Regions from separate parts of the Glycocaulis alkaliphilus genome, predicted to be linked through region 3. Evidence: predicted binding sites of a transcription regulator. Region 3 holds the regulator's gene; each other region holds the start of a gene.
The links. The regulator LexA, encoded in region 3, represses DNA repair genes until DNA is damaged. The targets are predictions, from matches to a motif close to ATGTTCCNCTTGTGTTCC.

Region 1 (7,910 bases), 1.3 Mb from region 3:
TGCCCCTTCACGCATCAGGCGGCGGGCGCTGGCATGGGTAAGGGCGGCGATCATGCGTTTCGGGCTCGCCCCGGTCCAGCGGGTGAAGACGCGCTGGAAATGGTGCGGGGAAAGCCCCGCAGCCTGCGCAATGCGTTCCAGCGAGGGCTGTTCCTCCCAGTGGGCGCCGATGAAATCCAGCGCGGCATTGATGCGCGGATAATCGCTCGCGCGCAGGGCAAGGGCGGGCACGGTTTCTGAAGGGCTGGCAAGATCGGTCATGGGAGCAAGAGTGCCGCTGACACTTAAGCAGCGCCACCCGTTTCTTGCGCCAGAGCCACCGGGCTGGTGCGCGCCTTTGCAAGCGCTTCGCCAATCGCGCCCGCAAGCTCACGCCGTTCACGCGGCGAGAGGACCGAGCCGACCAGCACGTGCTTGCCCATGGCGGTCAGGCGCGGCTGCACGTCCGGATCGTCCTCATGGTCCACGACAAGCCGGGTCCAGGCAGAGGGCAGGCGGTAGAGCGTCTCATAGCCTGTCGGCCAGCGGCGCATGACATGGATGGCATCTGGCGTGATATGGATACGCTCCAGACGCCGCCCGTCGCGATAATTGAGCCGGAAGGCGAGCCAGACGATCAGCACGTCCAGCCCGAAAAAGCCCAGCACCGGCCATGCCCCGGCCAGCAGAAAGGCCAGACCTGCGGTAAAGCTGATAACGGCGATGGCCACCATCAGCGCGATGAAAGCGGGGCTGCCGAGCGAACGGTTGGGCCGCACGTGGGCGTCCAGAAGCACGTCCTCGCGCGCGTCCAGATGGTCCAGACGCAGCGGACGGCCATGGGCCTCGATCGGCCAGTTCTCTATTGCCGTGCGGCGTTTCATGGCACGCAAGATAGGGCAAAGGCGCGCTTCGGGCGAGGCCAGCGGGTGCGGCGAATGACACTTTGCCGGGCTTTTCGCGTTACGAATTGCTGTCGCGCAGATGAACGCAAACGCCTTTCATGGGCCGCAATTTGCCTTTAGCCATAGGGTCATAGTGATTGTCCCCGGCACGAAGGAAAGGGACCTGAAAATGCTGACCACGCTTGCCACCGCCCTTGCAGCGCTGTCCACCGGCTGGAGCACGGCGGACGCCAATAGCACCGCGTTCGATGTGAACGCCGATACCGGCCTTGTCATCGTGCAGGAAGCGCAAGAGGCGCAGGAGGTTGAAACCCTGCCGCCGGCAGAGGCTGTCGAGCAGTCCGGCCGCGGCGAAGCAGTGGAGCGCGCCCGCGCGCTGGAAATCTTTGCCGCCGTTGAGACCCTGCAGGCCCGTTTCCGGCAGGTGAACCCTGATGGCTCCGTCAGTGATGGCGATATCGCCCTGTCGCGCCCCGGACGGGTACGCTTTGCCTATGATGCGCCCTCGCCTTTGCTGATCGTGGCCGATGGCTCGACGGTGGCGATTGCCGACAGCGCGCTGGAAACGGTTGACCGTGCGCCGATCCGCTCCACGCCCCTGCGCTGGCTGCTGGCGCCTGCTTCGGAGCTGGAATCCTCCGGCGCGATTGTGGAGGTGGGCCGCTATGACAATCAGCTCTATGTGACGCTGGAGGATCCGCAAGGCGAGGCCGAGGGCCGGGTGACGCTGGCCTTTGGTGACGATGACCCGGCCGCGCCCGCGGGCGAGGTGGCGCTTCTGGGCTGGTATGCGGTGGACGGGATGGGCTCGCTCACGCAGGTGACGCTCGATGAGGTGCGCCTTGGTCAGCGCGCCGATCCGCGCCTGTTTGTGCTGGATGACGACATGTTCTCATCACGGCGCAGGGGACGGCGGTAAGTAGCTACTCCGTCCCGTCGTCATCCTCTTCGCCAGGTTCGTCGGTAAACTGCAGCAAATCGCCGGGCTGGCAATCGAGCTCGCGGCACAGCGCTTCCAGCGTGGAAAAGCGCACGGCCTTGGCCTTGCCGGTTTTCAGGATGGAGAGATTGGCCATGGTGATGCCGACACGGTCGCACAGCTCTGTCAGCGACATGCGCCGTTCGAGAAGCATACGGTCGAGGGTGACGCGGATTGCCATGTCTCGCGCCCCCTAGATCGTCAGCTTCTGCTCGTCGCGCAGGCGCGTTCCCTCACGGAACACTTCTGACAGGACGAGAAGGGCGATAACGGCGATCCAGGCGCCGATATTCAGGGCATTCAGGCCGAACTCCGGCTGGACGCTGACCCCGCTTTCCACCGGGCGGCCAAACACGGTGAAGATCAGCGCGATAATGCCATGCGCGCCGTAGCGGATGATCTGGTAGATGGCGATGGCCAGAGCGATGGCGCGCAGATGGCCGGCATTTTCCGGCACGAAGGGATCACCCTGCACAAGGGTGATGACGATGCGGCGCAGCCGGTCGGTAATGAAGAGAATCGCAATGATCGCGGCCACACCCAGCGGCAGCGCGATGACGATATCAAGTTGGAGGAAACGGACAAAGGCGTCTGGCAGGTCCGGGCCCATGCCGGTGAGGCTGAAGATGCCAAAGGCCATCAAGGAGAGGGTGACGAGGCTGGCCAGGACCAGAAGGCCCCAGAGCACGATAATCGCCACGTCGAGGAAAATTTTCAGAAGGGATGTCAGAAATCCCGGACTTAGCGCACGCATCCCTGCCCTTCTGCGACGTCACACCGGGCGCGATGCTGCCTCCAAGGGGGAAGAGGTCAGACGCACCCGGTGCCGTCATGCTGCCTCACGGCGCCGCCTTATGCGACAATCGGTGACAGCGCCGCAGCCATGCCCGCTACTACCGCAGCGACCAGAACCACATTCATGATAGCCGCAAACGGAAAATTGCGGGTGTTGTTTTCGAGCCTGACCATCTTTGTCTCCTTTGAGGTCCAGTGTTATCGATCAACCTTCGGCCTTTGCTCCGGTCTTTTGTTTGCCGGGGCTTCTGCCGTGAGGCAGCGGGGTGTTCCGCTTGCCTCGAAAACACATCTAGCAAGGCACTCATCGCTTTGCAACAAAAAAATATCGAAAAACGATATGAATTTTTCGAAAGGCGATATGCGTAAATGGATGTAGTCACCAAAAACCGCCTGTTCCGGGACGCTCCGCTGTGGGTGCTGGCGAGCCATAATGCAGGCAAGATCAAGGAGATAGCCGATCTTGTCGCGCCCTTCTCGATCACCGTCAAAGGGGCAGGCGAGATGGGCCTGGAGGAGCCGGAAGAGACTGAAAAAACTTTTTCGGGCAATGCGCTTTTGAAGGCGCGGACCGCCGCAAAGGCCTCCGGAGCGGTGGCGCTGGCCGATGATTCAGGTCTGGAAGTGAGTGCGCTCGGTGGTGAGCCGGGCGTATATTCCGCGCGCTGGGCCGGGCCGGAGAAGGATTTCCGTCTCGCCATGGAGACGGTGGAGGCGAAACTCGCCGCCTCTGGCAGTACGGACCGCTCCGCGCGCTTTGTCTGCGTGCTGGCGCTGGTCCACCCGGACGGGGCCGAGCTGGTCTTCGAGGGCGAGGTGAAGGGTGATCTTGTCTGGCCGCCGCGCGGGGATCAGGGCTTTGGCTATGATCCGGTGTTTGTGGCCCGAGGCGAAACCCGCACCTTTGCCGAGATGGGCGCTGCGGAGAAAAAAGCCCTCAGCCACCGCGCCGCCGCTTTCAGAAAGCTCACAGACGCGGTGCTCGGCACGTGAGCACCCACGCGCCCGCTCCGCTTGGGCTTTATATTCACTGGCCCTATTGCGTGCGGATCTGCCCGTATTGCGATTTCAATGTCTACAAGGCCAAAGGCGCCGATAGCGCGGCCCTCGTCGATGCGCTGATCGCCGACATGGCCCGCTGGCGCGCGGTGACCGGGCCGCGCACGCTCGCCAGCATACATTTTGGCGGCGGCACGCCCTCCCTGATGGAGGCGCGCGACATTGCCCGCATACTGGAAACGGCCGAAACCTTGTGGGGGCTGGCGCCGGAGGCAGAGCTCGGACTGGAGGCCAATCCGGCCGAGCGCTCATGCCTGGCCGATATTGTTAGCGCCGGGATCAACCGGCTATCGGTTGGCATGCAATCGCTGGACGATGCCGCCCTGGCGCGTCTGGGGCGCGATCATGATGCCCGCGCCGGGCTGGAGGCGCTGGAAATAGCCCGTTCTCTGGTGGCGCGCGTCTCGGCCGATCTCATCTATGCGCGCGAGGACCAGAGCCTTGACGGTTGGAAGGGCGAGCTGTCCACAGTGCTGGCGCTGGGGATTGATCATCTCTCGGCCTATCAGCTGACGATCGAGGACGGCACCGCCTTCGCGCGCCAGGTAAAGCGCGGCACGCTGGTGCCGCCGCCTGAAGATCTCGCCGCTGACATGTTCACGGCGACGCAGGATCTTACCCGCGCCGCGGGGCTGGAGGCGTACGAGATTTCCAATCATGCGCGCGCGGACGCCCACCGCTCGCGCCATAACCGGCTTTACTGGACAGGCGGGGACTGGATCGGCATCGGCCCCGGCGCGCATGGCCGCATCGGCTCACACGCGGGAGGGGGGCGCATTGTCCATGCCGCGCCGATGCGCCCTGCAGACTATATCGCCGCCAGCCAGCAGCCCCTCTCTGAACTTGAGCATTTAAGCGCGCTGGAAGAGGCGCAGGAGCGCGTGCTGATGGGGCTGCGTATCGCGGAAGGTCTGGACCGGACGCGCCTGAAGTCCCTGACCGGGCACGATGTCGATGAGGAGGCCGCCGCATCCCTGCTGGCTGACGGGCTTATTGCCATGGACGCGTCAGGCGTGCGCCTGACGACGCAGGGGCGGCTCTATGCCGACCGGGTGGCCAACCTGCTGGCGCCCTGAACAGGAGCCAGGCGCCTGATCAGGATTCGCCCGGCTCCACATCGACAACGAGGCCATCAGAGCCAAAGCGTTCCGGAGCCGGGTCAAGCACCTCAAAACGCCCATTGCGGATAGTGTAGAGGGCGAGCCCGCGTTCAACCGTGCCATCTGCGCGCATGCGGAACAGGCCGTCCACGCCCAGGAAGCCGTTTGGATCTTCAATGACCGAGCGGTCGATACGGCCCATATTGGCCGCCATCAGGGCGGCAAGGGATGCGGCATCATAGCCAAGGCCGGCCAGCCGCGACGGGGCCTCGCCAAACGCATTCTCATAGGCGGACTCAAACCGCGCGCGCATCTCGGCGTCCGGACCGGCAAACCAGCCATTGGCCAGTGCGGGCTCGCGCGCCGTATCGGGATTACGCCACAGGCCGGTGCCGACAAACTTCACCAGCAGGGGGTCAATGTCGGCAAACAGCATGGATGGCGCGAGCATGCGCAAATCATCGCCGCCCGCCGGGAGCATGACTACCTGGAAGGCGCCGCTATCGGTGGGACGCCAGTCCTCGCCCGTCATGGCGAGGGCCCGGCCCACCTCCAGCCGGCCAATGCCGGCCCGGGCGAGGCGCCGTGCAGCCTGGCTCATGGACTCCACGCCGCCCGAATAGACCTCCTCGGCCGTCACCGTCCCGCCCATATCGGATGCGGCCCGGCGATAGGCCTCGCTGACCAGCTGGCCGTAAGGCGTGGCCGGAGCGACAATCGCAAACCGGCTGGCGCCAAGCGAGGCCGTGTAGGAGACCACGCGGCGCACTTCTTCCTCGGGCGGGAAGCTGAGCAGGTATACTCCGCCCCCGGCGACACTGGTATCGGTGGAGAACGACATCACCGGCACATTGGCCCGGCGGGCAGGCCCGGATACGGCGCGCACTTCAGCGGCCAGAAGCGGGCCGATAATCAGATCGGCGCCATCCGCAATGGCTGCCTCGGCCGCGGCCTCGGCGCCGCGCGCCGTGCCTTCGGTGTCCTTGGGCAGCAGGACCACGTTCCCGATGCCGCGCTCAAAGAGGGCCAGTTCCGCCCCGCGCAGCAAATGCCCCGCTTCCGAGCGCAGAGCGCCCGCCGACCCGGAGAAGGGCAGCAACACCCCCACCCGCACCAGATCAGTGCCTTCCAGATGGGGCGGGGTGAAGGCGAGCCGCTCCGGGCTCATCTCCACACCCAGCACAGCCGGCTCGGGCGGTGCGCCGACGACAGGCGATGCCGTGCCCTGCTGGACCGACGGTCCCGGTGTGCCCGTGGTCGCGCCGCAAGCCGACAGGAGCAGGGCCGCACCCGCTACCATAAACGCAACGCGCGAAAGCCGGGCTATTGGCGCCAGCGCACAGGTGGGCAACACTGCTTGCGTCATGAATCCTGTCCTTATCACCGCCGCGACCGGCACTGCGCCCCGATGCGCTCCGCGCCAAAGCTACCGGCGTGATCGGTCAGGGGCAACTGCGGACCTGACTATTCCGGCGGGCGGGCGCGCCCCATGAAGACACGCGCACGTCAACGGGCAGAGCGGCGCGGACGGCGCGGGGAGTGGCTGGCCGTGGCCATGCTGATCCTGACAGGCTGGCGGATCGTCGGACGGCGCGTGAAAACCCCGCTTGGCGAGATCGACATCATAGCGCGCAAGGGGCGCGTGCTGGCGTTCATCGAGGTGAAGTGGCGCGCCAGTGAACCGGCCGCCCGCGAAGCCTTCCATCCTCGCCAGCAGGCCCGGCTGATGCGCGCAGCGGCGCTGTGGCGCGCGCGCCGGACATCGCTGCACCGGATGGCCACCCGTTTTGACCTGATATGCGTGTCGCCCGGACGCTGGCCTTTACGCCTTTCCGGCGTGCTCAGCGCGGATTCCGGGGCGGAAAACGAGCTAATTTAGAAGGGTTTGGCAAAAAGTTAATGTGACGTCTTGACGTTCGCGGCATTTTTGTTCTTTTCTTGTTCTGGTTTTATACAGGTCTGTTCATGGCTCCTGTGGATAAAAGGTAAAGGCGCGTGGACGAAATTTAGTTTGTTCAGTGAACGCATTTTCTGGAGGTGATGATGAGCGCTTATACCCATTCCGCCTCCTTTGAAGGCGCTGACGCACGCCTGGTTGATGTTCAGGTGCAGATTGCAGGCGGCACACCGGCTTTCACCGTGGTCGGGCTGGCCGACAAAGCCGTTGCGGAGAGCCGTGAGCGGGTACGTGCGGCGTTTGCGGCGATTGGTCTCTCCCTCCCCGGCCAGCGCCTGATTGTCAATCTGGCCCCGGCGGACCGGCCCAAGGAAGGCGCCCATTTCGACCTGCCCATCGCCATTGGCATTCTGATCGCCATGGGCGTCCTGCCGCCGGAGGCAGGCTCGGAGTATCTGGCCATGGGGGAGCTCGGCCTTGACGGTTCGATCTCGCCAGCGCCGGGCGCCCTGCCAGCGGCCATGCTCGCCGTGGAGCAGGAAACAGGCTTTATCTGTGCGAAGGATAGCGGGCCGGAAGCGGCCTGGGCGGGCGGGGATCTCGCCATCCTGGCCCCGGCATCGCTCATCCAGCTGATCAATCATTTCAAGGGCGGGCAGGCGCTGGTGCGGCCGCAGCCGGGTGATCTGGTCGAGGGGCCGCGCTTCCGGGACATGCGTGATGTGCGCGGTCAGGAAACCGCCAAGCGCGCGCTCGAGATCGCCATGGCTGGTGGCCACAATATTCTGTTTATCGGCCCGCCGGGTTCCGGCAAGTCCATGCTGGCAGAGCGGGCGCCCGGCCTGCTGCCCCCGCTCTCGGCAAGGGAATTGCTGGAAATCTCCACCGTGCAGTCGGTCGCCGGACTGTTGCAGCGCGGAGAGCTCAGCCGCACACGGCCCTTCCGTGCGCCCCATCACTCCGCGTCCATGGCGGCAATGGTAGGCGGGGGCACGCGGGTGCGGCCCGGTGAGGCCTCGCTGGCCCATAATGGCGTGCTGTTTCTCGATGAGCTGCCAGAGTTCCACCCGCAAGTGCTCGACTCCCTGCGCCAGCCGTTGGAGACCGGCGAAATTGCGGTGGCCCGCGCCAATGCGCGGATCACGTTTCCGGCGCGGTTTCAGCTGGTTGCGGCAATGAATCCCTGCCGCTGCGGC
Region 2 (7,910 bases), 610 kb from region 3:
TGGAAGGGCGAAAGCGACGTCAACGATCTGATCCCCGGCCTCGTCGAGGATTTCAAGGCGCGCGGCGTGGCGGAACTTTCTGACGGCGCGTGGATTGTCCGGGTGGCGCGCGAGGACGACAAGAAGGAGCTAGCGCCCCTCATCCTCGTCAGCTCGCAAGGCTCCGCCCTCTACGCGACGACGGATCTCGCGACCATTCAGGACCGGCGTGACACGATCAATCCCGGCCTGATCCTCTATGTGGTCGATCTGGGTCAGTCAGACCATTTCGAGCAGGTCTTCCGCGCCGCCGTGAAGGCGGGCCTCGCGAGCGAAGGCGGGCTGGAGCATGTGAAGTTCGGCACGGTCAACGGCCCGGACGGCAAGCGCCTGCGCACGCGGTCCGGCGGCACGTTCCGGCTGGCCGATCTGATCGAGGAAGCACGTGAGCGCGCCCGTGCGCGTCTGGCTGAAGCCGGTCTTGGCGAGACGCTCGACGCTGATGCGCTCGAAGATGTGGCCCGCAAGGTCGCCAATGCCGCGATAAAGTTCGCTGACCTGCAGAATTACCGCACCACGAATTACATTTTCGAGATGGACCGGTTTGTGTCCTTCGAGGGCAAGACCGGGCCTTACCTGCTCTATCAGGCCGTGCGTATCAAATCGCTGCTGCGCAAAGCCGCTGGCGAGGGGCTGGAGCCGGGCGAGATCAGCGTCTCTGCGCCGGAGGAGGCTGCTCTGGTGCGCCGTCTCGACGGCTTCCACGGGGCGCTGATGCGCGCCCATGATGACCGCGCGCCGAACCATATCTGCGAGCACGTCTACGGTCTCTCGCAGGCCTTTTCCAGCTTCTACGCGGCCTGTCCGATCCTGCCGGAGAAAGACGAGGCCGTACGCCGCTCACGCCTGGCGCTGGCCGCGCTGACGCTCAAACAGCTTGAGCTGGGCCTCTCCCTGATCGGTGTTGAAGCGCCCGAGCAGATGTAGGCCTCGCGCAGCGTTTTTCCCCGGCGTTGATCGAGGCGGTCTCCTAACTGTCGCTTCTTATTTGCCAAACCGACATCATCCGGTTGTCGGGATGTCATGGAGACCCCCTATTCGTCCGGCTTTGGCAGCGCGCGGGGCGCGCCGATCCGAAGGGGACATACCATGAAACACCTGCTCACCACGGCGTCGCTGGCCGTGCTGGCGTCCAGTCTTACAGGCTTTGACGCAAGCGCCCATGCCCAGAGCGATGGCGCACAAGCCCAGACAGACCGCGATACGATCATTGTAACCGGTACGCGTGCCGCCAACCGCACTGCGTTCGATACGCTGGCACCGGTTGATGTGCTGACCGGAGAAGCCATCGGTCAGACCGTATCGCCTGAGCTGATCGATTCGCTGGCCCAGCTCGTTCCGTCTTTCAATGTGCAGCGTCTGCCTCTCGGCGATGGCCAGATATTCGTGCGCCCTGCCCGGCTGCGGTCGCTGTCGCCTGATCAGACCCTGGTGCTGATCAACGGCAAGCGCCGTCACCGCTCGGCCTTCCTGGGCAATCGCGGCGCCCAGGCCGTCGACATGGCCCAGATTCCCAGCTCCGCCATTTCACGTATCGAAGTCCTGCGCGACGGCGCCTCGGCTCAATACGGGTCTGACGCGATCGCGGGCGTGATCAACATCATCCTCGACAGCCAGCCCGGCTTTTCCAGCTTTGGACAGTACTCTCAGTACTATGAGGGTGATGGCGAGCTCTACCAGCTTGGTGCTCAGGCCGGGTTCGATCTGGACGGGCGCGGCTTTCTGGTCTTGTCGGCAGAGTATTCGGACGCCAGCGCCACCTCGCGCTCGCGCCAGCGGCCCGACGCCATCGAGTTCCAGGCGGCGAACCCGCAACTCAACGTCCCCGATCCCGTGCAACGCTGGGGCAAGCCGGACCGGGAAGCCTTCCGGCTGGCGCTCAACTCGGCCTTTGCTTTCAACACCGCCGTTGAAGGCTATGTGTTCGGCACACTTGGCTGGGGCAGCGGCGTCAATGATTTCAACTGGCGTAACCCGGCGAGCACCAGCGCCTACAACACCACCCCGCTCGACCCGAACTATAATCTGGCTGCCATCTTCCCGGCCGGTTTCACACCGCGCTTCGGTCAGGATGACACCGACCGCGCGCTGACCGCCGGTATCCGCGGCGAGCTGAACCCCGCTTTCAGCTGGGATCTCTCGGCCAGCTATGGGCGCAATGAGATCGACTATTTCATCAATGAGACGATCAACGCCTCGCTCGGTTCGGCCAGCCCGACCGAGTTTCGTGCTGGCATATTGCGTCAGCGCGATTTCAACCTGAATGCCGACTTTGTCTACCTGCTCGACACCGGGCTGGCCGAACCGGTCAATATCGCGTTCGGGCTCGAGCGGCGCGACGAACGTTTCGAGATCGAGGCGGGCGACCTGGCCTCCTATCAGGTCGGGCCGCTGGCCGCCGTTGGGCTCCCGTCCGGCTCCAACGGCTTTCCGGGCTATAGCGATCTCCAGGCCGGCACCTTCGATCAGGAAAGCTATGCGGGCTATCTCGATGTCGAGGCGGCACTTACCGAGCAGCTGACCGTCGGCGGCGCCATCCGCTATGAAGACTATTCCGATTTCGGCTCTACTACCGATTACAAGCTGTCAGGCCGCTTTGCGTTTACCGGCAATCTGGCGGTGCGGGGCACATGGTCGACGGGCTTTCGTGCGCCCACGCCGGGCCAGCTGGAGTCTGAACGGACCAGCCAGGGCCTGAACTCGGTGACCCTCAACCTCGTCACCAATGGGCGTTTCAACCCGACCGGTCCGGTGGCCGACATCATCAATGCACGCCCCGGCGGCCAGGTTATCCTGCCGCTCACGCCGGAAACCTCGGAAAACCGCTCGGTGGGCGTCGTCTTCCGCAACGATCTGGGGTTCACCGCGACGCTTGATCTCTACCAGATCGACGTGGAGGACCGCTTCTCGACGCGCGGCGGCTTCCAGCTGACCGACGCAGAGCGCGCCCAGCTGGTCGCACTCGGCATTCCGGGCGGCGAAAGCGTCAGCAACGCCTCCTTCTTCCAGAACGTGTTTGATACCCGCACGCGCGGCGTCGATTTCGTCCTGAACTGGGCCGGTCAGGCGCTGGCGGGCGATCTCAACCTGACGCTGGCCTATAACTGGAACGAAACCACGGTGACGCGCGAAGCGATTGCCGGCGTGTTCAACGATGTATCCCGCCGCCTGTTCGAGGAAGGCCTGCCCCAGCACAATGCCGTGTTCACGGCAGACTATACCCGCGGACGCTGGGGCGTGGTGGCGCGGGCACGTCACTACGGACAATGGACCGACATTGATGACAGCGCGGACGTTCTGTTCCAGGACTTCAGCCCGATAACGCTGGTCGATGTCGCGGCATCATTCCAGCTGACCGACAATGTGCGCATCCGCGCGGGTGCCGAAAACGTGTTCGACACCTACCCGGACGAATCGCGCAATCAGGCCAATCGCGGTCTGATATACTCGCGCAATGCGCCCTACGACACCGATGGCGGGAAGTGGTATTTCCGTGTTTCTGCGGCCTTCTAGGCCATTTCAGACGGATGTATGCGCGGGGGCGGCACATGCGTGCCGCCCTTCGCTGTCCTCAAAGGAGCCCGTGTCATGGACGTTTTTACCCGCCGGTCCATTCTTGGCGCCATCCCCATGCTGAGCGCAGCCCCTTCCCTCGCACGCTCGCTGAACGACCTGCCCGCCACCGCGCCAGATCCGGCAGAGGCTGCCCGCGATGAGAGCTTCTGGCAGGCAGTGCGCGGGCTTTATGACGTCACCAGCGAGATGATTCATCTCGAACACGGCAATTGGGGCATGATGGCCCGGCCCGTTCTGGACGCCCACAAGGCGGCGCTGGAAGAGGTCAATGCGCGCACGGCCATCTATGCGCGCACCCGGTTTGGCGCGGACGCACGGGCCGTCCTGCAGCAGACGGCGGCGGCGCTGGGCGCTGGCGAGGACGAAATCGTTTTCACCCGCAACGCCACCGAGGCCATGCAGGCACTGATCTCGGGATATAACCGCCTGCGCGATGGCGACGGTGTATTGTTTGCCGATCTGGACTATCCCTCCATGCAGACCGCCATGGGCTGGCTGTCGCGGCGGCGCGGCGCGCGGGTGCATACGATCACGCTGCCCGAACCGGCCAGCCGCCAATCCGTTCTGGATGCCTATGCTGCGGCTCTGGAAGCGAACCCGCATATCCGGCTGGTGCTTGTCACCCATGTCAGCCACCGGACCGGGCTTCTCCTGCCGGTGCGTGAGCTGGTTGAACTGGCACGCGATCATGGCGCGGATGTGCTCGTGGATTCCGCCCATGCCTTCGGTCAGGTGGATTTCGATGTGAACACGCTGGGTGCCGATTTCATCGGTCTCAACCTGCACAAATGGATCGGCGCCCCGCTGGGTGTCGGTGCCATCTATATCCGCCGGGAGCGCATTGGCGATATCGATCCCTATATGAATGCCGCCGACCCGGCACCGCAGGGTATACGCGCGCGTGTCCATACCGGCACGGTCAATCTCGCCGCCCTGCTTGCCGTACCCCATGCACTGGCCATCCATGACCGGCTGGGGCCGGCGCGCAAGGCAGCCCGCCTGCGCCATCTGCGCAGTGCCTGGGCCGAAGCGCTGCGCGATCATCCCGCAATTGATGTGCTCACGCCGGCTGACCCCGCCCTCCACGCAGGGATCACCTCTTTCCGGCTGCGCGGACAAACGAGCGTCGAAGACAATGCGGCGCTGGCCGCGCGTCTGGCCGAAGAGTTCGGCATCTTCACCGTCATGCGCGACGGCCTTGCCAGCGGCGCCTGCGTGCGGGTGACACCGGCTGTCTTCACGCAAGACCATGAAATCGGCGCGCTGGTAGCGGCGCTGCGCAGGATCGTACATTCGTGACCCGTTGGCCTGACGTTTCTCCCGATTGACTCACGCGCGCGCCGGACTAGTTTGCGCGTCGAGCGGGGAGACCTGTTCGACATAAGGCACCCAAGCGGGAGAGACCGGCCGAAGATGCCGGCGCCGAAGGCGCAACCGCCCCGGAAACGCTCAGGCCGCAGGACCGCTGGGACCGCCGACGCTGGAAAGAGGATTTTGCCTTCGGGCAGGATCCCACCGAAGGAGCAAGCGGCACGTGGGGTCAGCCCCGTTGCCGCGGGAATCTCTCAGGTCACGAGACAGCGGGGGCAGGGCTGCCACGCGAGGCAATTCGCGTACGGCAGTGATTGCAAACCCGCGTTCAGGATTTCGTGACCCATGGCCGACACAGCAGACCTCTTGAAAACCCCGCTTTACGATTTGCATGTCGAGCTTGGCGCTCGCATGGTCGAGTTCGCTGGCTACGCCATGCCGGTGCAATACCCGGCAGGCATCATGGCCGAGCATCTGCACACGCGCGAACTGGCTGGCCTGTTTGACGTCTCCCACATGGGTCAGGCGCACATCACCGGCGACGAAGCCGCGCTGGAAGCGCTGATTACGGCAGACCTCTCGGTGCTCGGCGCTGGCGAGCAGAAATACACCCTCCTCCTGAACGCCGAGGGCGGGATCATGGACGACCTTATGGTCTCGCGGCCCTTCGGCGCGGATGGCGGCATTTTCGCTGTCGTCAATGCTGGCACAAAGGGCAAGGATTTCGCCCATATGCGCGCTGGCTTTGCCGGGCGGGCGACCCTTGCCGAACTGTCGGATCGCGCTCTGCTGGCCCTTCAGGGCCCCGCAGCGGCGGCTGTGTTCACCGGCCTGGTGCCGGAGGCGGCAAAGCTTGTCTTCATGCAATGCGGCGTGTTCACGCTGGACGGGGTGGAGATCTACGCCTCGCGCTCTGGCTATACCGGCGAGGACGGGTTTGAAATCTCCATTCCGGCAGACAAGGCCGAGAGAATCGCGCGCCTGCTGCTGTCTGATGAGCGCGTGAAGCCCATCGGCCTTGGCGCGCGCGACAGCCTGCGCCTGGAAGCCGGGCTTTGCCTTTATGGCCACGACATGGATGAGGGCCGCACGCCGGCCGAAGCAGCGCTCACCTGGGCCATCGCCAAAGTGCGCCGCGAGCGCGCGGACTTTCCGGGCGCGGCCAAAATCCTCAAGCAGATCGCGGACGGACCGGCGCAAAAGCGCGTTGGTATCAAGCCGCATGACAAATCACCCGCGCGCGAAGGCGCCGAGATTGTCCATAATGGCGAAGTCGTCGGCATCGTCACCTCTGGCGGATTCGGTCCCAGCTTTGGCGCGCCGGTCGCCATGGGCTATGTCCGCGCAGACCTTGCCAAGCCCGGCACGGCGCTGGAGCTGATGGTGCGCGGCAAGGCGCGCGCTGCCGAGGTCGCCAGCCTGCCCTTCACGCCGCACCGCTTCTACCGGGGCTGATTTTTCATTTTTTACGGGGAGTTATCACCATGACCACACGCTTCACCACAGACCATGAATGGGTCCGCCTTGAGGGCGATGTCGCCTTTATCGGCATCACCCAGTACGCAACCGAACAGCTGGGCGATGTCATCAGCGTGGAGCTGCCTGATGTGGGCAAGAGCTTCAAGAAGGGTGACGAGATCGCCGTGGTGGACTCGGTGAAAACCGCTGCCGAGGTGTACGCGCCGGTTTCTGGCGAGGTCATCGAGATCAATGACGGCATCGAAGACGCGCCCCAGATCGTCAATGACGAGCCGCAAGGCGGTGGCTGGTTCGTGAAGCTGAAAATCGCCGACAAGGGCGAGCTGGATGGCCTGATGGACGAAGCCGCCTACGCCAAGCACATCGGCTAGGGACGTTTCTGCGCTGATGGTCTATCCGCCTCGCCACTTTGCCGTAACGGACCGGGCCGAGGCCGAGGCGGTGATGGCGGCCTATCCGTTTGCCACGTTCGTGGTGAGCGGAGCGGACGGGCTGGTGACGGCACGCACGCCGGTCGTGCTGGAGCGGGATCGCGAGGGGCGTGTAACCGCGCTGCTCGGCCATGTGTCCCGCGCCAATCCGGTCTGGCAGGCGGTGGGCGAGGGGGCGGAGGCTGTCGCGCTTTTTGCCGGGCCGCATGCCTATGTCAGCGCGTCGGCCTATCCGTCCAAGGCCGACCATGGCCGGGCGGTGCCGACCTGGAACTATGTGGCCGCCGAGGCCCATGGACGCCTGACGGCCTTTGATGGCGCGGCCGAGCTGCGGGCGCTGCTGGAGGCGCTGACGGGCCGGTTCGAGGATGGACGGGCCGAGCCGTGGGCGGTGTCGGACGTGCCGCAGGACTATGTCGATGCGCTGCTGCGCGGGATTACCGGCCTTCGGCTGGCGGTGAGCAGCGTGACGGCGGTGAAGAAGCTCAGCCAGAACAAGGCTGGGACGGATTTTGACGGGGTTCTGGCGTTTCTGGACGCCGAACCTGAACCCGATGCCCGTCAGACGGCGGGCCTGATGAGAGAGTTGGAGCGAGGTTGATGCGCTATCTGCCGCTTACCCCTGAAGACCGCACCGAAATGCTTGGCGTCATTGGCGTCAGCTCGGTCGATGCGCTGTTTGCCGATGTGCCGCAGGCCGCGCGTCTCGATGGCCCGGTAGACCTGCCCCGCCGGGCGACCGAGCTGGAGGTGGAGCGCGCCTTTGCGGCCATGGCGAAGAAGAATATCGCCGCCAGCGACACGGCCTTCTTCGTCGGGGCAGGGGCCTACAAGCACCACATCCCGGCCAGCGTGGATCATCTGATCCAGCGTTCGGAATTCCTCACCGCCTACACGCCTTACCAGCCGGAAATCAGCCAGGGCACGCTGCAGACCCTGTTCGAGTTCCAGACGCAAGTGGCGCGCCTGACCGGCATGGATATCGCCAATGCCTCCATGTATGACGGCTCGACGGCGTGCGCGGAGGCGGTGCTGATGGCGGCCCGGGTGACCAAGCGCTCGCGCGCGGTGCTC
Region 3 (7,910 bases):
GCGGCTATTTCATCCTGCGCGTCGACGCCGTTCGTCCCAGCGAGCTGGCACCGCTGGCCGATGTGCGCGAGCAGGCTGAAGCTTTCTGGCGCCTGCGCCAGATCGACGACCGGCTGCAGGAAACCGTCACGCAGGCGCTGTCGCGGGCCGAGGCCGGTGAAAGCCTTGACGCCATCGCGGCAAGCATTCCCGGTACCCGCGTTGAGGAAACCACCCTTTCACGCGGGCAGACAGCAGGTCCGTTCACGCAAGTCCTGGTGGGCGCAGCGTTCCGGGCCCGCGAAAACACCCCGTTCGAGGCACGCGCGGGCGATCAGCGCACGCGGGCAGTGGGCATTGTAACCGGCATTGCGCCGGGTTCGTCAGAACTCGACAGCACCACGCGCCGGGCCATCGCCGAAGGCTATGAGAACGATATCGTGATCGCGCTGGAGCGGGCCCTGCTGGACAATTATGATGTGCGGATCAACGCCCCGCTGCGCGACGCGGCGCTCGGCCGGTCCGACCCTGAATAGGCAGCCCGTATGATACCCGGTTCGCACGATGTCGACGCAGCCATTGCCCGCTGCGAGACAGAAGGCCATGTCCTGCTGACCGCGCAGCGCGTGGACGATCTGGAAAATCCGGTATCGGCCTACCTGAAACTGTCAGGGACGGCGCGTCATTCCTGCCTTCTGGAAAGCGTCGAAGGCGGTACCTATCGCGGCCGCTATTCGGCTATCGGCCTGGACCCTGACCTGATCTGGCAGAGCCGGAACGGCAAAGCTTATGTCGCGAAGGCCGAAGGCTTTGACGACGTGCCGGAACATTTTGCTGAAGACGGCCAGCCGCTGGAATCGCTCAAGCGCCTCATCGCAGAGTCTGCCCTGCATGTGCCCGGTGAGCTGGCACCGATAGCGGCAGGTCTTTTCGGTTATCTCGGCTATGACATGATCCGGGAGATCGAAAACCTGCCGGCAAATGCGCCGTCCGACCCGCTTGGAACCCCGGACGGATTTCTGATCCGGCCACGGGTAGTGGTGGTTTTCGATGCAGTACGTCAGGAAATTCTGGCCGCCGCCCCTGCCCGCCTCTCGCCAGGCATTTCCGCCCGTGAGGCCGTAGAGGCCGCCGCACGGCGCATAGGCGCGGTTTTTGAGCGGCTGGACACCGCTTCTCCCGTCCAGCGCCGTCAAGCCGCTTGTGAGCCGGCCCCCGAACCGCAAAGCAATATGGCGTCAGGGGCGTTCCACGCGAATGTGGACAAGGCCCGCAACTATATCCGTGCTGGTGATGCCTTCCAGATCGTGGCCAGCCAGCGCTTTTCAACGCCCTTCACGGCGCCTCCGTTTGCGCTTTACCGCTCGCTTCGCCGGACCAACCCCTCGCCCTTCCTCTTCTTCTTCGATCTGGACGGTTTCGCGATTGCAGGTTCCAGCCCGGAAATCCTCGTCCGCCTGCGCAACGGCGTGGTCACCGTCCGCCCGATTGCAGGCACGCGGACACGCGGCGCAACGCCCGACGAGGACAACGCCAACGAAGCCGAGTTGCTGGCCGATCCCAAGGAGCGCGCCGAGCACCTCATGCTTCTGGACCTGGGGCGCAACGATGTCGGCCGGGTCGCCAGGCCGGGCAGTGTGCGCGTCACCGAGCGCGAGATCGTCGAGCGCTATAGCCACGTCATGCATATCGTCTCCAATGTCGAAGGCGAGCTGAACGATGGCGAGGATGCCATATCGGCCCTGTTCGCCGGCTTCCCGGCAGGCACGGTCTCGGGCGCACCCAAAGTGCGCGCCATGGAGATCATTGACGAGCTGGAGCCGCACCGGCGGGGCATTTATGCAGGAGCTGTCGGCTATTTCGGCGCCGGCGGTGGCATGGATACCTGCATCGCGCTGAGAACAGCCATCATCAAGGACGGCGTCATGCATGTGCAGGCAGGCGCGGGCATCGTTCTGGATTCCGACCCCGAGGCCGAGCGCATGGAAACCGTGAACAAGGCCAAGGCCCTGTTCCGCGCAGCAGAAGAGGCATGGCGTTTCGCTTAGCTGGCCTGATGCCTGCCACGCGCTTCGGCAAGGCGCGAAACCGTGACGAGCTCCACCCCTGCCGCCTCGGCGCGCTCTGCCAGTCCTTCAAGGGCGGCCAGCGTCATGGCATGCGGATGACCGATGGCAATGGCAGACCCGGTCGCAACAGCGCGGTCAAGCGCCTCGCCAATCGCCGCGTCAATCGCCTGAGGCGTGCGCACATGGTCCAGAAAGACATCCCGGCGCAGAGCCGTAAGTCCGGCCCCTGTAGCGACCGCGGCAGCAACGCTGCGCTGATGGGTGAGGGAATCGACAAAGATCAGGCCAGAGCCTTCCAGCGCGGCAAACACGCGTGCCATGGCTGCCCGGTCCGTTGTCATGGCGCTGCCCATATGGTTATTGAAGCCGGTAGCGCCCGGAACGCGCGACAACGCCCACCCTGTCCGGCGGGCGATCTCTGCAATGTCGTGCGCGCGGATCAGCGCATTGGGTCCGGGATCAGCAAGGCCGACAGGCTCCATCGGCAGATGCAGGAATACTTCCAGCCCGGCAGCAGAAGCTGCATGCGCAATGTCCGGCGCGGCGTCAGCAAAGGGCAGGATGGAGAGTGTCAGGGGCAGGCCAGACGCTACGAGCGCATCGGCCACCGCCACCTCCGGCCCTATGTCATCAATGATGACCGCCAGCATGGGCCGCACGCCGGACATGACGAATGTTTCTTCAGGCAGAACAGGCATGGCAGCATCGGCCACAACCGGGAGGCTTTCCAGAACTGGCGCGGCTTCTCCCGGCGAAACAGCCTGGAGCGCGCCCTCCTCTGCCGCCTCACGGCTGCCCAGCTGAAACGCCAGACCGGCAAGCAGCAGCATCGCCGCGGCGGCTGCGCTGGCCATATGGATGACGCTGGTTGCGGGCGAGGACATGAAAATGATGCATAAGGTGAGTCGCAAACATTGGCGGCTCCTCAATGCCCGACTAGATTGCCTCTGCCGCGCCGCAATATGGACCTATCGGGCATGCTGCTCATCATCGACAATTACGACAGCTTCACCTTCAACCTGGTCCATTATTTCCAGGAGCTCGGCGCGCAGACCCGCGTGATCCGCAACGATGCCATGAGCGCGGCTGAGGCGCTGGGCCTCGGCGCAGAAGCCATCGTCCTGTCACCCGGCCCGTGCGACCCTGACCGCGCTGGCATCTGTCTGGACGTGCTGCGACAGGCGCCGGCCGGCCTGCCGGTCCTCGGCGTCTGCCTCGGTCATCAGGCGATGGGACAGGTCTATGGCGGCAAGGTGGTTCAGGCACGCGAGATCATGCACGGCAAGACCAGCCCGATCACGCATGACGCTACGGGCGTGTTTGCCGGCCTGCCCTCACCGTTTGAGGCGACGCGCTACCACTCGCTCGCCGTCGACCTGCCCGAGGGCAGCGAGCTGGTCGTCAACGCCCGCACCGCCGATGGCGAGATCATGGGCCTCCGGCACCGTTCCCGCCCTGTACATGGCGTCCAGTTCCACCCCGAATCGATTGCCTCCGAGCACGGCCATGCCCTTTTGAAGAATTTTCTGGCTGAAATCCCCCGCCAGTCCGGCAAGGCCGCCGCATGAGCCAGATGCGCCCGGCCATCTCCGCCCTTGCAGGCGGGAAACTGCCTGCGCCAGAGGCGCTGGAGGCGGCTTTTGATGCGCTGATGGATGGCGAAGCGGATCTGGCCGAGATTGGCGGCTTTCTTATTGGACTGGCCGCGATTGGCGAGGATCCGGGCGTGCTGGCCACCGGAGCGCGCGCCATGCGCGCGCGGATGAACACGGTGAAAGCTCCCGCCAATGCCATTGATACATGCGGAACCGGCGGCGACGCCCGGGGCACATGGAACATCTCCACCGCCGCCGCGCTGGTGGCTGCTGCTGCGGGCGCCGTGGTTGCCAAGCACGGCAACAAGGCTGCCTCGTCGAAATCCGGCTCTGCCGAAGTGCTCGATTCATCGGGTGTGAACCTGATGGCAACGCCTGAACAGATCGAACGGGCGCTGGACGAGGCCGGTGTCGCCTTCCTGTTCGCCCAGGCCCATCACGGCGCCGTGCGCCACGTGGCCCCTGCCCGCAAGACGCTGGGGGTGCGCACCGTGTTCAACCTGCTGGGTCCGCTATCAAACCCTGCGGGCACACGCCGCCAGCTTCTGGGTGTGTTCGACCAGCGCTGGCTTGTGCCCATGGCCGAGGCCTTGCGCGATCTGGGCGCCGAGCGTGCGTGGATCGTCCACGGCGAAGACGGTCTGGATGAGATCACCACAACCGGCGCCACCCATATCGCCAGCCTGGAGGCCGATGGCAGCGTGCGCGAGTTCACCGTCACGCCTGAAGATGCCGGATTGCCCCGCGCGAGCCTTGATGATCTCAAGGGCGGGGAACCGGCCGAGAATGCCGCCGCGCTGCACCGCCTGCTGGACGGCGAGCGTGGCGCATACCGCGACATTGTCCTGTTCAATGCCAGCGCGGCACTGGTGCTTGCGGGCAAGGCTGATGGCCTGAAAGACGGCGTGGCGCTGGCAGCAGCCGCCATTGATGACGGGCGGGCCGCCGGAACGCTCAATAAGCTTGTACATATTACAAACACCTGAGGAGCGCCCGCGATGAGCGACACGCTGGAGCGTATTGGCATCTACAAGCGCGCGGAGACCGCGCGCCGCAAGGCAGCTCTCAGCTATGCCGACATCTGCGCAAAGGCGCGCGCTGCCTCACCTGTGCGCGGTTTTTTCAGGCAGCTGCAAACCCGGCAAGCCGCCGACGGACTGGCGCTGATTGCGGAGATCAAGAAGGCAAGCCCCTCCAAAGGCCTGATCCGCGCCGACTTTGACCCTCCCGCGCTCGCCCGCGCCTATGAGGACGGGGGCGCAGCCTGCCTCTCCATCCTCACTGACACGGAAAGCTTTGAAGGAGCCGACAGCCATCTTGTCGAGGCGCGCGCCGCCGTCTCCCTGCCCGTATTGCGCAAGGACTTCCTCTATGACCCCTGGCAGGTCGTAGAGGCCCGCGCTCTGGGCGCAGACTGCATTCTGGTCATCATGGCAGCCGTGGACGACACGCTGGCCGCCGATCTGGTGGCCGAGGCTGCACGCTGGGACATGGATGCCCTTATCGAGGTGCATGACCGGGCGGAGCTGGACCGGGCCCTCGCCCTGCCCTCGCCGCTCATTGGTATCAATAACCGCAATCTGCGCACCTTCGATGTGACGCTCGATACGTTCGAGGCGCTCAGCGCGCATGTCCCCGAGGACCGCTTTCTCGTCGCCGAGAGCGGCATTTTCTCCTTCGATGACGCTGAGCGGGTGCGTAAGTCCGGCGCCAAAGCGCTTCTGGTCGGCGAAAGCCTCATGCGCCAGAATGATGTAACGTCAGCGGTGAAAGACCTGATGAAGTTCGCGTGAGACCCCGTATTCCGCTTGACCAGCCGCCGGAACAGGCATAGAACAAAACATGGCCTTTCTGGCTTTGTTCCCGCTGCGCCTGGAGATCAGACCCCTCATGCTGACCCGCAAACAACACGAGCTTCTGCTCTTCATTCACAAGCGCCTCTCTGAAGACGGCGTTTCCCCGTCCTTTGACGAGATGAAGGAAGCGCTTCAGCTGGCTTCAAAGTCCGGTGTTCACCGCCTCGTCAGCGCGCTGGAGGAGCGTGGCTTCATTCGGCGTCTGGCCCACCGGGCCCGGGCGCTCGAAGTGCTCAAGCTCCCGGATGCCTCCGCACCGCGCGCAAGCGCCGCAGATAATGTCGTCAGCGGCAATTTTGCCCGCCGTGAAGTCGAGACGGATTCGGTGGATGTGCCGCTTCTGGGCAAGATCGCGGCTGGTGTGCCCATCGAAGCCATCCAGCACGAAACCGAGCGTTTCGGCGTGCCGTCCCAAATGGTCTCGTCGGGTGAACATTTCGCGCTCGAGGTCGAGGGCGATTCCATGATCGAGGCCGGTATTCTGGATGGCGATTACGTCATTATCCGGCGCGGAGACACGGCCAATAATGGCGAGATTGTCGTTGCGCTGGTGGATAATGAGGAAGCCACGCTCAAGCGCATCCGCCGCAAGGGCGGGTCGATTGCTCTTGAAGCGGCCAACCCGGCCTATGAGACCCGTATTTTCGGGCCCGACCGGGTGCAGGTTCAGGGTCGTCTGGTGGGGCTGATCCGCCGCTATCACTGATCCGGGAGTCCGGGCGGCGGCGGACAGTCAGCTGCCCCGCTCCCGCCCCCAGACACGGGCCGCACTGCCATCATTGGCGCCGCGCAGGCGGATTATGCGGCCATCTCTGACCCAGAACTCGGCACTGCCCAGCTCTGCCCGCGCCGCATCATCGAGAACAGGCACCGCGCAGCGGCGCTTCTGCCAGGCGCTTACCGTGCCGCGCGCGACCACCAGGTCTGCGCGTACGCAGTCTTCCTCCAGCGAGGCGGGATGCTCGCTGACCGCTACGCGCAGCCCCTCGGCCGTGACGACAAGGCAGCCCAGCGGATCGCACGCGTAATCCCCGCGCGGCGCGGCGCTTAGCCCTGTTCCTGCGCGCTGCAGGAGAACGCCTGTCTCGAACCGGCCCCGGCGGCGGTCGCTGACCTGCCAGTCTCCAGGTTCACCGGACTCAGCTGAAAGGCTGCGCGAAACGAGTACGCCCGACGAGGTGATCATCATGTCGGGCGGCGATTGCAGTGCCCACAGGCCAAGCGCCCCGGCAGCAAAAGGGACACCCGCCACTCGCACCAGCCCGCGCCCCAGCGTCGCCAGGGCAAACCCGGTCGCATAAAGGCCAAGCACGATCCCGCCCGGTGCCAGCGCCGGCATGGCCGCGCCGGGCAGCGAGGATGTCCACGTGGCGATGGCAAGAACGATGTCCATGCCCGCCGCGCTCACCAGGAGCGGCAGCCCTTCCAGCCCGAAGGGAGCCAGCAATAGCCCCACGACACCCGCCGGCATGACCCAGAAGCTGAAGACCGGCATGGCCAGAAGGTTTGCGCCAAACCCGTAGGCTGCCATGCGCTGGAAGTGGAAGGCGGCAAAAAGCCCGGTCGCGCTGCCCGCCACCAGGCTGGTAACGGCAAGGCCTGTAAACGCGGCCTGTACCCGCGCAAACCAGCCATAGTCGGCCATATCGCGTGTCATCCGCCATCTCTGCCAGGCTTCATAGACGGCGATCAGCGCGGCGGTGGCGGCGAAGCTCATCTGGAAACCCGGCTCGATCACGCTTTGCGGGCTGAATGCGATGATGATGAGTGCGGCCAGAGCAAGCGACTGAAACGACACCGCTCTTCGCCCTATCAATATCGCCGTGAACATGACCGCAGCCATGACGAAGGCACGCTGGGTGGAGATCGCCCCGCCAGACAGCAGCAGATAGCCAAGGGCGGCGAGCAGTGCGATCAGCGCGGCAGGCTTTCGCGGGTCATGCGCGCGGGCGAAGGGCTCAATCGAGGCGATGAGCCAGCGCGCCGCGAAATAGATACCGCCCGCCAGCAATGCCATATGCATCCCCGATATGGCCAGCAAATGGCCAAGCCCGGATAGCCTGAGCGCCTCCGCATGGGCCTCGGTAACGCCTGAGCGCTCCCCGGTCAGCAGCGCGGCAATGACCGGTCCGGAGTTCGGCCCGGCAGCATCGGAAATGCGCTGCGCCAGCCGCCAGCGCCATCCCAGAAATGCCCGCTCGCTCTCATCGCCGGCAATCTCTTCCGGCTGAGGCTGTGAGATGGAAAAGCCGGCAAGCGCCACCCGCTGATACCAGGCCGCCCGCGCACCGTCATAGCCACCCGCCGCCGCAGGCCCACGCGGATGGGACAGGACAGCATTGATACGTATGCCGTCGCCGGGGGTCAGGGTTTCGGTGTTGATCCGCAAGCGCACCCGGAACGGCGCCACA

Region 1: the regulator LexA is predicted to act here: its motif matches at 2,925-2,942, upstream of rdgB (RdgB/HAM1 family non-canonical purine NTP pyrophosphatase).
Region 2: the regulator LexA is predicted to act here: its motif matches at 5,000-5,017, upstream of gcvT (glycine cleavage system aminomethyltransferase GcvT).

The regions. Positions count from the first base shown of each region.
Region 1 covers NZ_CP018911.1:114,396-122,305, reverse strand. Annotated here, with positions in the region: gene X907_RS00620 (bifunctional helix-turn-helix domain-containing protein/methylated-DNA--[protein]-cysteine S-methyltransferase) at 1-261, opposite strand, end outside; gene X907_RS00615 (DUF2244 domain-containing protein) at 285-863, opposite strand; gene X907_RS00610 (LolA family protein) at 1,054-1,803, shown strand; gene X907_RS00605 (helix-turn-helix domain-containing protein) at 1,808-2,044, opposite strand; gene X907_RS00600 (DUF2975 domain-containing protein) at 2,057-2,617, opposite strand; gene rdgB (RdgB/HAM1 family non-canonical purine NTP pyrophosphatase) at 3,028-3,651, shown strand; gene hemW (radical SAM family heme chaperone HemW) at 3,648-4,793, shown strand; gene X907_RS00585 (penicillin-binding protein activator) at 4,813-6,183, opposite strand; gene X907_RS00580 (YraN family protein) at 6,307-6,696, shown strand; gene X907_RS00575 (YifB family Mg chelatase-like AAA ATPase) at 6,861-7,910, shown strand, end outside.
Region 2 covers NZ_CP018911.1:1,201,057-1,208,966, forward strand. Annotated here, with positions in the region: gene argS (arginine--tRNA ligase) at 1-966, shown strand, start outside; gene X907_RS05755 (TonB-dependent receptor plug domain-containing protein) at 1,129-3,552, shown strand; gene X907_RS05760 (aminotransferase class V-fold PLP-dependent enzyme) at 3,628-4,914, shown strand; glycine riboswitch at 5,000-5,090, shown strand; glycine riboswitch at 5,091-5,206, shown strand; gene gcvT (glycine cleavage system aminomethyltransferase GcvT) at 5,272-6,381, shown strand; gene gcvH (glycine cleavage system protein GcvH) at 6,411-6,776, shown strand; gene X907_RS05775 (FMN-binding negative transcriptional regulator) at 6,793-7,437, shown strand; gene gcvPA (aminomethyl-transferring glycine dehydrogenase subunit GcvPA) at 7,437-7,910, shown strand, end outside.
Region 3 covers NZ_CP018911.1:1,812,662-1,820,571, forward strand. Annotated here, with positions in the region: gene X907_RS08635 (peptidylprolyl isomerase) at 1-515, shown strand, start outside; gene trpE (anthranilate synthase component I) at 525-2,027, shown strand; gene X907_RS08645 (divergent polysaccharide deacetylase family protein) at 2,024-2,932, opposite strand; gene X907_RS08650 (anthranilate synthase component II) at 3,026-3,616, shown strand; gene trpD (anthranilate phosphoribosyltransferase) at 3,613-4,629, shown strand; gene trpC (indole-3-glycerol phosphate synthase TrpC) at 4,642-5,436, shown strand; gene lexA (transcriptional repressor LexA) at 5,534-6,205, shown strand; gene X907_RS08670 (ComEC/Rec2 family competence protein) at 6,233-7,910, opposite strand, start outside.